DNA from 4 places in the Cytobacillus sp. T106 genome. Region 2 is predicted to be linked to each of the others. Evidence: riboswitches for the same ligand, from Rfam matches in the RefSeq annotation. Region 2 holds a riboswitch; each other region holds the start of a gene.
What was found. Region 2 has a riboswitch for S-adenosylmethionine ahead of ABU165_RS07595 (methionine ABC transporter ATP-binding protein). Riboswitches for the same ligand answer to the same signal wherever they lie in the genome.

Region 1: it holds a riboswitch for S-adenosylmethionine, as region 2 does, so the genes downstream of both, mtnK (S-methyl-5-thioribose kinase) here and ABU165_RS07595 (methionine ABC transporter ATP-binding protein) in region 2, are expected to answer to the same signal.
Region 3: it holds a riboswitch for S-adenosylmethionine, as region 2 does, so the genes downstream of both, ABU165_RS24495 (peptide ABC transporter substrate-binding protein) here and ABU165_RS07595 (methionine ABC transporter ATP-binding protein) in region 2, are expected to answer to the same signal.
Region 4: it holds a riboswitch for S-adenosylmethionine, as region 2 does, so the genes downstream of both, ABU165_RS19510 (LLM class flavin-dependent oxidoreductase) here and ABU165_RS07595 (methionine ABC transporter ATP-binding protein) in region 2, are expected to answer to the same signal.

What each region holds. Positions count from the first base shown of each region.
Region 1 covers NZ_JBEUMK010000003.1:500,407-504,618, forward strand. The annotation lists gene ABU165_RS10115 (pyridoxal phosphate-dependent aminotransferase) at 1-541, opposite strand, end outside; gene ABU165_RS10120 (carbon-nitrogen family hydrolase) at 679-1,455, shown strand; SAM riboswitch class I at 1,546-1,702, shown strand; gene mtnK (S-methyl-5-thioribose kinase) at 1,799-2,989, shown strand; gene ABU165_RS10130 (GNAT family N-acetyltransferase) at 2,967-3,713, opposite strand; gene ABU165_RS10135 (DUF2087 domain-containing protein) at 3,720-4,212, opposite strand, start outside.
Region 2 covers NZ_JBEUMK010000002.1:686,965-691,176, forward strand. The annotation lists gene ABU165_RS07585 (globin-coupled sensor protein) at 1-335, opposite strand, end outside; gene ABU165_RS07590 (PAS domain-containing sensor histidine kinase) at 503-1,930, opposite strand; SAM riboswitch class I at 2,254-2,353, shown strand; SAM riboswitch class I at 2,481-2,583, shown strand; gene ABU165_RS07595 (methionine ABC transporter ATP-binding protein) at 2,660-3,691, shown strand; gene ABU165_RS07600 (methionine ABC transporter permease) at 3,681-4,212, shown strand, end outside.
Region 3 covers NZ_JBEUMK010000026.1:37,814-42,025, reverse strand. The annotation lists gene ABU165_RS24505 (DUF6254 family protein) at 89-214, opposite strand; gene ABU165_RS24500 (DUF3231 family protein) at 416-1,429, opposite strand; SAM riboswitch class I at 1,625-1,728, shown strand; SAM riboswitch class I at 1,806-1,903, shown strand; gene ABU165_RS24495 (peptide ABC transporter substrate-binding protein) at 2,072-3,694, shown strand; gene ABU165_RS24490 (hypothetical protein) at 3,785-3,940, opposite strand; gene ABU165_RS24485 (YkvS family protein) at 4,112-4,212, opposite strand, start outside.
Region 4 covers NZ_JBEUMK010000012.1:137,806-142,017, reverse strand. The annotation lists gene ABU165_RS19515 (helicase C-terminal domain-containing protein) at 1-1,258, shown strand, start outside; SAM riboswitch class I at 1,361-1,467, shown strand; gene ABU165_RS19510 (LLM class flavin-dependent oxidoreductase) at 1,548-2,594, shown strand; gene ABU165_RS19505 (ATP-grasp domain-containing protein) at 2,609-3,574, shown strand; gene ABU165_RS19500 (YczE/YyaS/YitT family protein) at 4,150-4,212, opposite strand, start outside.

The sequences.
Region 1 (4,212 bases), on a different contig from region 2:
TCGGATTATTCGGATAATTGAGGAACATCATCCTGGCTGATTCGATGTCCTGCTCAGAAAGCTCACCATAATCCGGCAGAAAATGATTGTCTTCTTTCAGGGGCATGACAGCCATAGAAGCTTTCGCAAGGGCCACTCCTGACCAATAATCAGGATACCCCGGGTCAGGAACAAGGATCGTTTCCCCTGGATTGAGAAGACATTGAGGAATTTCAACCAGGCCAGCCTTCCCGCCGAATAAAATAGCTATTTCCTTTTCCGGATCAAGGTCCACACCGTATTCCCTTTTGTAAAATTCAGCTGCTGCAGCTTTCAGGCTGTGCTGACCGCGAAAAGGGGAATATTTATGATTAAGGGGATTTTCGGCTGCTTCCTGAAGTTTCCTGACGATATGCGGCGGTGTGGGCCTGTCAGGGTTTCCCTGGCCAAGATTGATGACATCATGCCCCTGCCCGGCATACCTGGCTGCTTTTTGCACCAATGTTGCAAAGAACTGCTTTGGCAGACTTTGCAACAGTTCAGATTGAGGAAATATTTTCATCACATAGTCACCTGCTTTACATGTGGATTAAATTTTTATTTGAAAAACCAATGACAAAGATATAACGTAAAAGGCAGGAAGTAAAGAAATATTCTAAAATTTTATTATTTTATCCTTTGCATACGGAGGTTTACCCTATGAAAATATCCTGCATCCAAATGGACATCTCCTTTGGCAGCCCTGAGAAAAATTACGAAAAAGCTGAAACGCTGATCGAGCGCGCAAGCAAAGACAATCCCGATATCATCGTGCTGCCTGAGCTGTGGACAACGGGCTATGATTTAACCCGACTGGAAGAAATCGGGGACAGGCACGCAGAATCAAGCATCCGGTTTTTGCAGACTATGGCCCATAAGCATCATGCTGCCTTCATTGGAGGAAGCATCGCAAATAAAACAGAGGATGGTGTTTTCAACACCCTGCTTGCAGTCAGCAGCACAGGTGAACTGCTGCACCAATACAGCAAGCTGCACCTTTTTCAACTGATGGATGAACATCTCCACCTGTCACCCGGGAGCGGGGATGCTTCTTTCAATCTGAATGGCCATCCCATGGCCGGCTTTATCTGCTACGATATCCGTTTTCCTGAATGGATCCGCAAGCATGCACTTGAAGGAGCAGAAGCCATTTTCGTCGTGGCTGAATGGCCCCTGCCCCGCCTCGCCCATTGGCGCGCGCTGCTGATTGCAAGAGCCATTGAAAATCAATGCTATGTGGTTGCCTGCAACAGGGCCGGATCTGATCCGGCCAATCAATTTGCCGGCCACTCCATCATCATCAATCCATGGGGCGAAGTCGTTGCAGAGGCTTCAGAGCACGAAGAAATCCTTTCAGCAGATCTCGACCTCAGGCTTGTAGAGGAAGTGAGGGCACGCATCCCGGTTTTTACTGACCGCAAACCGGAATTCTATTAGAATTTTTTAAATTTTTATTGACAGAAAACATATGCCGCTGTTACTATTTTTTCAAATGGCTGGCGGCAGCCGTTTATACAAACTTATATTCTCTTATCAAGAGCAGGCAGAGGGACTTGGCCCGATGATGCCCAGCAACCGACCGTAATTCCATCGTGAGATGGGGCGCAATCCTTGCGCCGGAGAATTCCTCCATAAGGCACGGTGCTAATTCCAGCAGAAAGCTTGGCTTTCTGGCAGATAAGAGGTGCGAAGCTCAATACTTCAAGCCTCTTTCAGCATGAGAAAGAGGCCTTTTTATGTCCTGATGGATAAATAAAGCCTCCAAATTCAGGAGGGAAAAATGATGACACTCGTAAAAAATAAATATGCTCCGCTGACAGAAAAAACAGCCGCGGAACTCGCTGTAAGCCTTGGCCAGTTTCCCGGAAATGCATCTTTAGCCACGGAAGAAATAGGCGACGGAAATCTTAACCTTGTCTTTAGGATCAAGGAAAACGGGACAGGAAAAAGCCTGATTATCAAGCAGGCTCTCCCTTTTGCCAAGGTAGTAGGCGAAAGCTGGCCGCTGACCTTGAAAAGGGCTGCTATTGAAGCAGAAGCGCTTAAACTTTTTAAAAAGCTTGCTCCGGATTTTGTGCCGGAAGTTTTCTACAATGATGAAGAGCTCGCGGTGACTGTGATGGAAGATCTTTCACACCTGGAGATCAGCCGTACAGGGCTGATCTCTGGAAAAGAATATCCGCTGCTTTCCGGCCATCTTGGAAACTACCTGGCAAGAACTTTGTTCTATACCTCGGACTACGGCCTTCTTCAGGCTGATAAGAAAAAGCTTGCCAAAGATTTTTACAACCCGGAGCTGTGCAAAATTACGGAAGACCTGATATTTGCAGATCCTTATTTCAATAGCCCGACCAATGATTTTGAAGAAGAGCTGAAAGGCGATGCAGAAGCCTTATGGGCTGATTCAGCATTGAAACTCGAGGCAGCGCGCCTCAGGAAAATTTTCTTAAATGAAGCGGAGGCGCTGCTTCACGGTGATTTGCATACAGGAAGCATCTTTGCTTCCGATGCGGAGACAAAAGTCATCGACCCGGAATTTGCTTTCTACGGCCCTGCAGGTTTTGATATCGGACAGGTGATTGCCAATCTGTTATTCCAGTCTATCGCCAATCCTGAGAAAACGAGACTTATAGATCATCATATTGAAACATTCTGGGGAACTTTCTCAGATGATTTCTCTCTTTTATGGCAGAAGGATAATAAAGATCCTTTTGCTGGAACAGAAGGTTTTCTATCCGCTGTGCTTCAGAAATATTGGGAAGATGCGGTTGGCTTTGCAGGCTGTGAGCTGATAAGAAGGACAATCGGACTGGCCCATGTTGCTGACCTTGACGGGATAGAAGACAAAAAGGCGCGCCTGGCTGCCAAGAGAGCTGCACTGGCTGCAGGGAGAAACCTGATCCTTCAGCGCAGGGAAATCGCAGATGCAAAGGATTTATGCAGGATTGTCAGCCTTGTTTCGGCAGGGTGAAAACAAGGTATTCCGCAGGTTCAGAAAAACCCAGTTTTTCTGCAAGCTTCTTACTTGCCAGATTGGCCGCGCTGCAATCCCAGCGCGGCTGCAGATTTTTTCCCAGGGCAGTTTTAATGAATCTCGCAGCAAGCATGGCTCCCAGCCCCTTTCCCCTGGCACTTTCTGCTATATGGATATCCATTTCGGCAAATTCATTGCTCCTGAATATAGAAACACATTCACCGGCTGCCTGCTCTCCCATCAGCACCCTGATGCCGAATCCGGATCTCAGAAAATGCTCAATGGATCCCCAGTATGTGCTGAAATAATCCATTCGGAACTCAGGATATTCACCTGCTGACTCCCTATCCAGCGGAAAAAAGGAGACTTCGCTGCTTTTGGTAGACAGTTTAGGAACCGGCGAAAAATTTTGAAAGGAATGGCGGTGATGCTTATTGAGCCTCTCTCCAAACTGGCCGGATATGAATTGATCCAGTTCGGCAGAGCCGGAAAAAAGTGTGAACCGCCTCCCATTTTTCTCTGCTTCATCCAATTTTCCTGCCAGCAGGTCAAATGACCCTTCTCCCGCTCGTCCCGCGGCATAGTGGATGCCGCTAGTGAGGGATATCAGCAGACTTCCTTGCCTCTCCTGTACCTCACCTGGTATAAGGCCATCAAGAACAGCCGAAGCAAAGACTGGGACAAAATCAGTTCCAGGTATATGCTCATACATATAGGCCATATCAAGCTACTCCGGCTTAGCCCACATTTCACGGGGGTTCAACTCATAAACGCTGTTTTCCCTGTACATGAAATGATTGACGATAAATTCTCTCCTGATCGTCGCATAGTCTTCATGGAATTTCTTTATATACTCATTAAGCTCTTTTTCAGGATATTTCTTTCCCATTTTCAGACCTGAAGCAATATGCTCAAAGATAAACAGCTTTTTCTTGCGCTGTGCCGGTATATTCTTGAGCTTCCCTTCTTTTGTGATGAAATTTTCGATAACCTTTTGTTTCTCATTATGCATTTCCAGCATTTCTTCCATCTCTCCTTCCTTTTTATCAAACAGGTTAATGAGAACCTCTGCCTGCTGTTTGATAACCGATTCATTCACGTAATAATAGATGGTGTTCTTATCACGGCGCTGATAGATGCTATTAATAGCTTTTAGCTTGTTTAAATGATGGGTGATCGTCGGGGGAGTAAGGCCCAATTTGCCTGCAATTGCCTGGCCA
Region 2 (4,212 bases):
TCAACGAATTCGCCGTCAACTATGCCATTGAACAGACTGAGGATATACTGCTGGCTCATCTCTGTAGTCACGCCAATTTTCGAAATATCGGTTATTTTCCTGACATCCTCTTGTTCATAAGTGAGAAGTTTATTGTAAACGGCGCTGATATGCTTTTCGGCAATCGGGCGCACTGCCCGCAAAATAGCCAAATCTTCTTTTGTCAGGCCCATCACTTCAATCTGAAGCTTTAAATCCTGATCAAATTCAGTTTCCTGTACTGCATGTTCCAGTTCTTTCTGAATCAGGCTTTCAAGGTCAAACGATTTCGGTTTTGCTGTTTTCGTAAAAAGCACTTGAAACACTCCCATTTTCTATATCTATTATCCTGCTTTATATCGGCAATATAGGGGAAGTTTTTACTATTGTTTAAACAGAAGTACAATTGTTTTCAAGAAGGGTCTGCAGCGAGAAGCTGGAGCAGAATCAAAAAAGCCCCGGGCAGGAACGCCGGAGGCTTCAATCAGACCACAGGAATCAGCAGTTTCACGATGGTTCCTTCATTTTCTTTGCTTGTTATATATATATTCCCGCCGTGGCTCTTAATGATCCGGTTGCAGATCATGAGCCCAAGGCCTGTCCCCTTTTCCTTCGTGCTGTAGAACGGTTCACCGAGCTTCGGCAGCCTTTCCTCGGGAATGCCGATCCCTTCATCCTTCACGCTGATCATCGCAAAGCTGTTATCCTGCCTGACCTCAATGCTGATTTTTCCGCCATGGGGCATGGCTTCAATTGAATTCTTGATCACATTGATAAGCACCTGCTTGATTTTATCGATTTCACAGCGGACGCTGATTTCAGATAGAGAGTATTTTACATCTATCATGATGTTATAGATAAGCGCCTGTGTGTTTAAAAGGGTGACGACACTCTTGACTATATTCACCAGATTGGTTTCCTGAGCCTCTGTCACAACAGGCTTGGCGAGGACAAGGAGGTCATTGACGATTTCTTCAATCCGTTCGAGTTCGGAAAGGATTACATCTGCATATTTTTCTGTTTTACGCTCTGTAAGAAGCTGGGTAAAGCCTTTGATGGCGGTAAGGGGATTTCTGATTTCATGGGCGATTCCTGCTGCAAGCTGCCCGACGACAGAGAGCTTTTCTGCATTATGAAGCTTTTCTTCGGTCTTTTTCTGGCCGGTGACGTCTTTGATGATGATCTGGAAAAGCTTCCGGTTCTTAAAAACGGTGGGGATCAGCTGGATAGCGGCCTTCCGGGTGTTCCCGTCACTCCTGATGATATTCAATTCAAAAGAGACAGTCTGGTTCGCCTGGTAAAAATCCTTCAGATAGCCATGATCAGAAGGTGAAACATAGTCATACAAAGAAGCGCCTATAATTTCCTTGCTTGAAGTAAAGCCGAACACCTTCTTGCCTTCATCATTCATGTAGGTCCATATGCCTTTCTCGGTTGTCATGCCAATGGTATCCCTGCTGTATTCGACAAGGAAACGGTACTTTTCCTGGGTTTCCATGTTTTCTTCTTCCATATTGACGCGCTCGGTCATATCTCTTGATATGCACATGGCTTCCTGGCCGTCGCCGAGTGTGCTGATGCTGGTCTCCAGCCAGATATAGTCGCCTTCCTTGCGGCGGAACCGGAATGAAATGCGTGAGCTGCTGCCCGGGGATAGCCCGCGGAATTCTTTTTTGAGGATTTCTTTATCTTGGGGGTGGCAGTAGGCCAGAATGCAGTCCTTGTACAGTTCCTCTTGTGAATAGCCCAAAAGGGTGCTGCAGGATGGGGAAACATATAAAAAGATGCCTTCTTTTGTATGCCTTGAAATCAGGTCTGCCGAATGCTTCAGAGCCAGTTCGAGATTCTTTGCTTCAACTTTGTCCACAAATAATTCAGATTGATAGTCTCTGTTTGTTGCAATCAAAACCATTCTCCCTCCCGGAATGCAGTTCAATTTGCTCTTTTCCACTATTATACAATAGACAAGCGGGCATAAATATAGGAGTAAACTCCCTCTTCTTGTGTGAAGTCTGGGGAGAATGTTGATAAGGGGAGGAAAAAATGTGGAAAACCTCCTTTATCCACAGCAGATGGAGTTTTATTTTTTCAAAACTCCCCAAAATTAAGTAAGGGTTTTCAAAAATTGTGGATAAGAATTTTTATCCGAAAAATTTTAAAAAGGGTTTGACAGAACTTTGAAACGCGTGTAAAGTAAAAAACAATTAATCAAGCAAATAAACTTAATACGATAGCTTCTTATCCAGAGAGGTAGAGGGACTGGCCCTATGACACCTCGGCAGCGGACTGATGAACCGTGCCAATTCCAGCAGGCAGATTGCCTGAAAGATAAGAAGAGGACGAACGCCTATTATTCTGCCCTCTTCTTTTTGAAGAGGGCTTTCTTGTTTTCCGGAATAAAAGTGCGTGATGCTGCATAGCTATTGTGTTAAAACCAATTAATTTTATAGGAAAACCATAATTTCTTATCCAGAGAGGCAGAGGGACTGGCCCAATGAAGCCTCGGCAGCGGACTCTTATGAGTACTGTGCCAATTCCAGCAGGTGTGAGCCTGGGAGATAAGAAGAGCGGATGCTGATGATACATGCCCTCTTCTGTTCTCAGAAGAGGGTTTTTTATTTGATATGGAGGGTGAAGCAAAATGATAGAATTTCAGGATCTCAGAAAGGTGTATGAAAGCGGCGGGCAGCAGGTTGCCGCGCTCAACGGGATTGATCTAGCAATAGAAAGAGGAGAAATTTTTGGTGTCATCGGCTTCAGCGGAGCGGGAAAAAGCTCGCTGATCCGCTGTGTGAATCTGCTCGAAAGGCCGACCTCGGGCAAGGTGATCGTCGATGGCCATGATCTAACCTCGCTTTCGCCCAAAGAGGTGAGGGAAGTTAAACGGAATATCGGCATGGTGTTCCAGCATTTCAATCTGCTCAACTCAAAAACGGTGTTCGCCAATGTAGCCATGCCGCTCACACTGGCAAAGCTGCCGAAAGAGCAGATCCGCAAACGGGTCGCTGAACTGCTTGAGTTTGTCGGCCTTGCCGATAAAGCGGATAAATATCCGGATCAGCTTTCAGGCGGCCAGAAGCAAAGGGTCGGGATTGCCAGGGCGCTTGCGACACAGCCATCGATTCTTCTGTGCGATGAAGCGACATCGGCCCTTGATCCACAGACGACGAGCAGCATCCTTCAGCTTTTGAAAAAAATTAATGCAGAATACAACATCACCATCCTGATCATTACCCATGAAATGACGGTCATCAGGGAAATCTGCGACAGGGTGGCAGTGATCGAGGCAGGAAAAATCATTGAAGAAGGGTCAGTGTTCAATGTATTCTCGGCGCCGAAAACACAGACGGCCCAGAACTTTGTCAGCTCTGTCATGAATGATTCAATCCCTGATTCTGTAAAGCAGCTTGTAGAGAAAAACGATGGAAAGGAAAGGATCTTCCGGATCAATTTCGTCGGCGAGTCAGCCGGACAGCCGCTGCTTTCCAGACTTGCCAAGAAGTTCGATATTGATATCAACGTGCTGTTCGGGAATATAACCGAGCTTCAGGGAATCCCTTTTGGAAACCTTGTTGTCGAGTTCCAGGGAACCGACCAGGAAGTGCAGCGCGCGCTTATGTATATTCATCAGGAAAAAGTCTCAATCAAGGAAGTGAAAGCACATGCTAGTTGATCACACGCAAATCATAGAAGCACTCATCGAAACCATTCAAATGGTGGCTTTCTCGCTTCTTTTCTCAACCATCCTCGGATTGCCGCTGGGCATCCTGCTGGTTATTACGAGAAAAGGCCATCTGCTGGAGAATCTGCCCGTTTTTAACGTGCTGAATGGGATCATTAACATATTCCGCTCTGTTCCATTCATCATCCTGATGGTCGCAATCATCCCGGTGACGCGCCTTTTAGTAGGCACCTCAATCGGAACGGCGGCTGCTGTCGTACCGCTAGTATTCTATGCCGGCCCATATATTGCAAGATTAATCGAGAACTCACTCCTCGAGGTTGATCCTGGTGTCCTCGAGGCAGCGGAAGCGATGGGAGCGACTCCGGCACAGATCATCTTTAAGTTTCTCGTACCGGAAGCACTCAGCTCACTTGTCCTGGCACTGACCATTGCAACCGTCGGACTTGTCGGAGCATCCGCCATGGCAGGGGCTGTCGGCGGCGGAGGGCTTGGCGATTTGGCCATTACCT
Region 3 (4,212 bases), on a different contig from region 2:
TCTTTCCCAGTTTATTAGCAACTTCAGCGCCAGAAAGGAAATGTAAAGTCTAAATAAAGGCCCGGGACTATGTCCCGGACCCTTTCTTTCAGGAGCGTCCGCCTTTGCCGGGTTCATCAGCCAGCTGATCAAATGATTTAACCTTACCATGCGGATGCTGAGTTTCTTTTCTCTGCCGCCACTGTCTTTCTTCCTGCTTTTTAGACTGTGTCATGAGAAGCCCTCCTCTCATTGGTATCCTTTTTAGATTTGCCTGATGTCCCTTTTTCAGTCTTAAAACTTTCTCCCAGCTGGAGTCTTGGGTATATTTTGTCCAGGTTCCTTAATTGCTTATCTGCTGGTATAATCCGGTTGTATTCAATCATGGAAGCAAACGAAAAAAGAACAGCACAAACCCCAGCTTTTAAAGATGGGGTCAGGGTGTTCCTTTTTTAGCCAATGCATCACGGTCTGTCGTTCCGGGAGGCTGCTCCAGCCAGCCGTGCTTGATCATAATGTCTGCTCCGCTTTTAGCATACAGGGCAATCTCAACGGCTAGCCGCTGATAGCTGGCTGCTACATCAGTACGCTGGCTTGCAACACCTGCTGTAGCATAATTTCCGGACCCGGTTGCACTTAACAAAGACATATGAAACATCATCAGCTTATCGGAAAATACCTGCTTAGTTGTATCGTATACGGCTATATTAGGTGAACCTACAGCCTGTATATTGCTTTCCAGCAGAATCTTCGTAAAAATGCCAACATGCTTTTGGGAAATTTCTTTTCCTCTCAGCATAAATTCCTGTACTTCTTTCAGCCGAGCTGTTTGTGCAAAAGCTGCGGCAATCTGCAGCCCGATGGAATTTGTCTGTATATTCACGGTCAGATGAGAAATTTCCACCGCATTCAAAGGTCTTTTAGTCGCAAAGGGGTTCAGGCCGCTTAAATATTTCTTTGTATCCACATAATCCGTTTCATGCGGATACGAGATGTAGGGAGCTCTTATGTAAATCCCTTTTTCAAGCATCAGGTTTGTAGTCATATTGTAGAGCAAGGCCGTTTCTGCCAATCCTTCGGTAAAGAATTTCCTTATATCATTTCTGGCGCACATAGCAAGCATGCCGCTGTAAGCAAGCATTCCCGCTTTTGCCATATGGTTGATATATGCCAGGCAGAAGGTGTCTGAAAACAGACTAGGAGCATCAGGATTGACATCGCCTCCGCCGAAGCCATTCGGAACAGCCATTTTTTCTTCTTTGAAAAGGGGTTCCAGGTATTGCAGGTGGCTGGTCGAAAGATCAATGGCAAATTGGAGGGCAGCGCCAATTTCAGCTTCTGTTGCATGGGTAATCATATAGCCAAGAACACATTTTGACATGCTGTCATTCATATAAGTAGTCCAGAGCATCGCGATTTCTGCCGATGTAAGGGGGGTTTTCTTGTCCATAGGAAGACTCCTTCAATCAGTATGAAAATAGTGTTTGCAATTTAGGGAGGAATTATAAGGCAGGAACTATCCTAATTATGTCTTTAGCCCTTCTGTTGTTTGAAAATATAGAAAAGTAGAACTTTTATCTTTTCTGTTGACGAAATTTTCTAAATTGGTTATTCTTAGTGCACCGAAAAATTATATATCTATAATTTCTTATCAAGAGAGACGGAGGGGTATGGCCCGAAGAAGTCTCGGCAGCAGGTTCATCCGGACACTGTGCCAAATCCATCAGGCAAAGGCCTGGCAGATAAGAAGGGATCTTGTTCATACATACTGTCCTCTTCTATCTGCAGAAGGGGCTTTTTTATTTCTGCCAGCTAAAAAACTATATCACTTATCCAGAGAGGCGGAGGGACTGGCCCGATGAAGCCTCGGCAGCAGGTCTGTTGACACTGTGCCAATTCCACCGGTATACCGGAAAGATAAGCAGAGACCATTCCTCTCAGCTGTCTTTGCCGGGAGGTTTTTTAGTATGGTAAAGAAGTAAAGGATATTTTCGGAATAAGCCATAAAGGACGGGGGGATTGCTAATTTAAATCTTAGTATTTTAATATGATAAATCGATTTAGAGCGCTAAAATAAAAGGAGGATAAAATTATGAAAAAATTATCACTGGTATCGCTGGCCATCCTGCTGTTTGCGCTGGCTGTTCTTGCAGGGTGCAGCAATGGTGAAGAAGGATCAGCATCCGGAGAAAATGACGTTGAACAAGTATTGAATGCCAATCTTGGAGGGGAGCCGTATACCCTTGATCCTGCTTTTGCATCTGATACAACTTCCTTCTGGGTGATCGATAACTTATATGAAGGCTTATACCGCTATGATAAAGACGGAAATGCAGTGGAAGGGGCAGCCAGCAAGGTTGATGTTTCAGAAGACGGTAAAATATATACCTTCACAATCAGGGACGGGCAGAAGTGGTCCAATGGAGATCCGCTGACAGCAAAGGATTTTGAGTTTGCATGGAAAAGGGTCCTGAATCCTGAAACAGGCGCCTATGATCCTTCTAGCTTTTTTTACATAAAAGGGGCTGAAGAATATAACAGGGAAAATGGTTCTGTGGAAGATGTAGGAATTACTGCAGAAGACGATCATACCCTGAAGGTGGAGCTGGACACCCCGATCAAGTTCTTTCCGAAAGTACTGATGGGACAGGGCTTCATGCCGGTGAACCAGAAAACAGTCGAAGCAGACGAAAACTGGGCTGCAGGGCCGGAAACCATTGTGACCAATGGCGCTTATACACTCGGCAAATGGGAACATAATAATCTTCTTACTCTGAAAAAGAACAGCCAATACTGGAACAGTAAAGATATTACTATTGAATCCGTAAACTTTAAAATGGTGGCTGATGCCAACACCGAATATCAGATGTATAAATCAGGCGATATTGATTTGATCAAGAATCTTGCCGCCGATGCGATAGATATCGAAAAGGGGGGCAAGGAATTTATCAACTCTCCGCAATTCAGTGTCTATACATATACATTCAATGTAAATGAAGAGCCTTTCAATAACAGTAAAATCCGCAAAGCTTTCAGCCTGGCAATCGACCGTGAAGCTATCACAAAAAACATTTCTAAAGGCGGCGAAGAGCCAGCCTACGGCTATGTGGGCTACGGTGTGGAAGGGCCGTCAGGGAAGGACTTCCGGGATGAGAAGAAACCTTACTACTCTTTTGATGCGGACGAAGCAAAAGAATTGCTTGCAGAAGGAATGAAGGAAGAAGGCTGGAAGGAGCTTCCTTCTGTAACCCTGAAATATAATTCAGAAGGAAACCACAAGAAGATTGCCGAAGCTCTGCAGGAAATGTTCAAGGTGAACCTTGGGGTTGAAGTGAAGCTGGAGAACCAGGAATGGAAAACATTCATAGATACTTTCAAGCAGAAAAACTTCCAGGCGGCGCGCATGGGCTGGGTAGGGGACTTCCTGGATCCGTACCCTGTTCTGGATCTGTACAGCTCAGGCAGTTCCAGCAACTTTACAAACTGGTCCAATCCTGAATTTGACAAGCTGCTTGACCAGTCACTGACAGAGCAGGACGAAGCAAAGCGATTTGAACTGCTGCATCAGGCTGAATCTGTCCTGATGGATGAGATGCCGATCATCCCAATCTACTTTTCTTCTCAGAATGCGGTTGTAAAAGAAAATATTAAGGGAATCCGGTTCAGCCCGCTCAATAATCCGGATTTCAGATATGCTGAAAAGGTTTCTGAATAAGTCTGCACAAAAGGAGCCGGTATACCGGCTCCTTTTACAAGGTGAAAATTCCTATGTGAGTATAAAAAACAGCCTTCATCAGGCTGCAGGTTAAGAGGAAGCGGCGGGCATATTGGAAGCTGGCAGAGCAATGATTTTGCCGCCGATCTGGATATGAACGGTATCTTTGTAAATAGCCTTTACAATCCCTTTTAGCAAAACAGGTGAATCTACCGCTAATTTCTTTGAGTCTTTGCTGATTTCCATGCCAGAATCCTCCCAGGGTATGAATTTTGATCAATTGGCAGAATGATTAAACATATAAATCAATTCTACCTTTATAGCTTAAATCCTGCGTATTTTTTCATGTAAAAGCAAATAAACTCAGCAGCTTTTTTTCTATTAATATCTTCGGCCGCCATTATACATATCACGCTTTCAGACAATCTTGTAATTTTTATGCGATACAACCGTTATTGGTGTATCAATTTTTAACAGCAGTGCATCCTCATCGCTTATTTGGACAAGAACGCTTTCTT
Region 4 (4,212 bases), on a different contig from region 2:
CGCAGTCATATGCGATTACAATTATATCTTTGATCCCCGGGTGTCCCTGAAAAGGCTTCATACAGAAGGCAAGAAAAAGACAGCTCTTCTGATCGATGAGGCGCATAATCTGGTGGACCGGGCGAGGGATATGTTTTCGGCGGATCTGGGGAAGCAGAATTTCCTTCAGCTGAAAAGGGCTTATAAAAACACGGCCCCGCAGCTTTCTGCAGCAGCTAAAAAGATGAATGATGTTTTTATCTCTTTCAATAGAGAATTAAAGGAGGAAAGCTATCGCATTCACGAAGAGCTGCCGGAAAATCTGCTGGAGCATCTTGAGGACTTTGCTCATTGCTCAGAAAAGGAGCTGATCAGCGGCAGGGGAGATGAGGGCCAGGAACTGCTGCTTGATACTTATTTTTCTGTACAGGCTTTCCTGAGGATATCAAGGCTGGCAGATGAGCGATTTGTCATTTATACAGAAAAGTCCGGAAAGGATGTAGTACTCAAGCTGTTTTGTTTAGATCCATCCTATCTTGTCCAGAAAATGGGCAAGGGCTTCCGCAGCAAACTCTTTTTTTCGGCTACCTTCCAGCCATTCGATTATTTCAAGAACATGCTGGGCTGGAATGAGGATCATTATTCCCTGTCATTGCCTTCCCCGTTCCCGAAAGAAAATGCAGAAGTTCTTGCTTTGCCGCTTTCAACTAGATATAAGGACAGAAGCGCGACAGGTGAAGCTTTGATCCGATCGGTAGAAAAGCTGGCAGCTGAACGGCCCGGGAATTACTTAATCTTTTTTCCGTCTTACCAATATATGAGGGAAATCCATGAACAAATGAAAGAATCCAGCACTATCAGGATGATGGTACAGGAACAGGGGATGGCAGAGGGAGAAAAAGAAGAATTTTTGTCTTCCTTTAAGGAGGAACCTGAAGAAAGCCTTCTTGGGTTCGCTGTGCTGGGCGGAATTTTCTCAGAAGGGATCAACTTGAAGGGAACCCGGCTCGGCGGTGTCATTATTGTTGGTGTGGGGCTTCCACAGCTGAGTCTTGAGCGTAATCTGATTAAAGATTATTTTCAGGCTGAAGGAAAAAACGGCTATGATTATGCGTATACTTTTCCGGGAGCCAATAAAGCAGCCCAGGCTGGCGGGCGCCTCATCCGTTCAGAGGAAGACACAGGAACCATCCTGCTGATTGATGACCGCTTCCTTCAAAAAAGATATGAACAACTGCTCCCTGCAGAATGGTTTCCGCTAAAAAGGCTCACACGATAAAAAAGGCTTGCAGGAAAAAAAACATTTTTAAAAATAGTTAGACTAGTCAGTTGACAGAAAGCCGACCTTTGTTGTAGGATTACTATGAAATCAATTGAATATTTCTTATCGAGAGTGGTGGAGGGACTGGCCCTGTGATACCCGGCAGCCGCTGACTTAGTCAGAATGGTGCTAAATCCAGCAAAGCGCAATGCTTTGGCAGATAAGATAGAGGCATACAAACTTCTTCTTATCGGAGAAGTTTTTTTTATTGCTGACAACAAGGTGCAAGTGAGAGGAGAAGAGACAGATGAAATACGGATTTTGGCTGCCGATCTTTGGCGGCTGGCTGCGCAATGTAGAAGACGAGAAGATGCCCCCGACCTTCAGCTATGCGAAAGAAGTCATCCAGGCAGCAGAGAAGTGGGGATATGATACCACATTAATAGCAGAACTTTACTTGAATGATATAAAAGGCCCGGAGCAGGATTCACTTGAAGCATGGTCAACTGCGGCCGCTCTTGCTGCGGTGACTGAGAAAATAGAAATTATGACGGCTGTCCGCCCAGGCTTCCATAATCCTGCGGTGACGGCAAAAATGGCAAGCAATATCGACCATATCAGCAATGGCCGTTTTACCCTGAATGTTGTATCCGCATGGTGGGAGGAAGAGGCGCGCCAGTATGCCGGCATCTTTACTGAACATGATGAGCGCTATGACCGGACAGAAGAATTCGTCAAGGTCATGAAGGGTTTATGGGAAGAAGAAACCTTTAATTTTGACGGCAGCTATTATTCTATTAAAAACGCCCATTTGTCCCCTAAGCCGGTGCAAAGGCCGAATCCGATCCTTTATGCAGGCGGAGAAAGCCCCCGCGGCAAGGAAGCAATTGTTAATCACTGCGATGCCTATGTGATGCACGGCGGGACAGTTGAAGAAGTAAAAACTAAAATTGATGACATGAGAGCACGCAGGCAGGAAAGCGGGAATGAGCCATTTAAGTCTTTTGGCATGGCAGCCTACATTGTCTGCCGCGACACAGAAGAAGAGGCGCAGGAAGAGCTTGCCCGCATCACCAATGTAAAAGAATCAAGCGGCTATGCAGGCTACAAAGATTTTGTAGGCAAATCGCAGCTTGAGCAGCAGGTAAAGCTGTACGATTATTCCGTTTCCAACCGGGGCCTCAGGCCAAATCTGATCGGAACCCCTGAACAGATTGCTGAACAGATTATTGCTTATGAAGAAGCCGGCGTCGATCTGCTTCTGCTTCAGTTCTCTCCACAGCTGGAGGAAATGCAGAGATTTTCGGAAAAAGTCATGCCGCTGGTTGAAGCCAAAAGGAAAATCTTAAAGTAAAAGAGGGAGAACATATGAGCAAAATACACATCATACACGAAAACAGCGAATGGACTGCCCATTTGACAAAAAGGCTGGAAGAGCTGGGTCTTCCTTATGAGGAATGGTTTTTGAATGAAGGGATTGTTGACCTGACCAGTGCACCTCCGGAGGGGATTTTCTACAGCAGGATGAGCGCATCTTCCCACACAAGGGGGAACCGCTTTGCACCGGAGCTGACGGAATCTGTCCTGTCATGGCTTGAGCAGCATGGCCGCACCGTTTTCAACGGAAGCCGCGCTTTAAGGCTGGAGGTCAGCAAAGTCAATCAATATACAGCGCTGAATGCTGCAGGAATCGCCACTCCGAAAACAATAGCAGCTGTCGGAAAAAATCAAATTCTTGAAGCAGCTGTAAAGCTCGACAGCGCTCCGTTCATCACGAAGCATAACCGCGCAGGCAAAGGGCTCGGCGTCCAGCTGTTCCATTCTCTGGACGCATTGAGGGAATATGTCGAAGGGCCGAATTTTGAAGAGCCTGTCGATGGCATCACTCTGATCCAGGAATATATTGAGTCGCCAGAATCATATATTACCAGATGCGAATTCGTGGGCGGAAAATTCGTCTATGCCGTCCAGGTGGATACATCAGAAGGCTTTGAGCTTTGCCCGGCCGATGCCTGCCAAATCGGGGATCTGTTCTGTCCTGTTGGCGAAGAGGTGGAAGAAAAGCCAAAGTTTAAGATCATTGAAGGCTTCAACGACCCGATCATTGAAAAATACGAAACCTTCCTCAGGAATAACGGCATTCAAATCGCCGGCATTGAATTTATTAAAAATGCCAATGGGGATATTTATACGTATGATGTCAACACAAACACAAATTATAATTCTGACGCAGAGGCAAAAGCAGGCAAATACGGCATGCTTGAAGCCGCCAAATTCCTCGGTGCCGAGCTTGAAAAAGAACAGGCTAAGGTTAGGGAATACAGCAGAGTGTGATAATAATAGAAGAAGGCCGCTCATTTGGGAGCGGCCTTTTTTGATAGTGTGACTTCAATTCCGGATGGAAGGAGCAGGATAGTGAAGGAATGGAGTGGGTTGCCAACAAAAAATTAATAAGCGGAGATTTTCCGGTTAAATTGATAATAGGGCTCGAAAGGGTATAAATAAGCGGAGATTTTCCGGTTAAGCGAAGCAAAATGGTGAATTTTCCTTTTTTTCGGGTCGATAGCCGGAATTTCTCCCTCTATTTAAGCTGTTTTTAGAGCTCTTTTGAAATTAACGGGAATTTCTCCGCTAATTTGTCAAACCGCGCTGAACCTCATCCTGTCCCTGGAAGGCCAGCTCTTTTAGTAGGGTGGGGTGGGGAAAAATTGCTCTTTTAGCTGGTATTCCTGCCTCACAACAAAATCGTTAATTGAACATACGGTTGCTTATCTTCAACAAAGTGCAATCTCTATAAAAAAAGCTCAGAGCATTATAGCTCCGAGCTTTTTGTGTGCTAATTTCACTGCTAAAGAGTCTGCTGCAAGTACTGCCAATTCGGACTTTATACTGACAGAACCCGAAATATTTTATACAACAGCTTTCTTCAACCCATTTGCCATTATAATTTCCAGCTTAGGATGGAAATACTG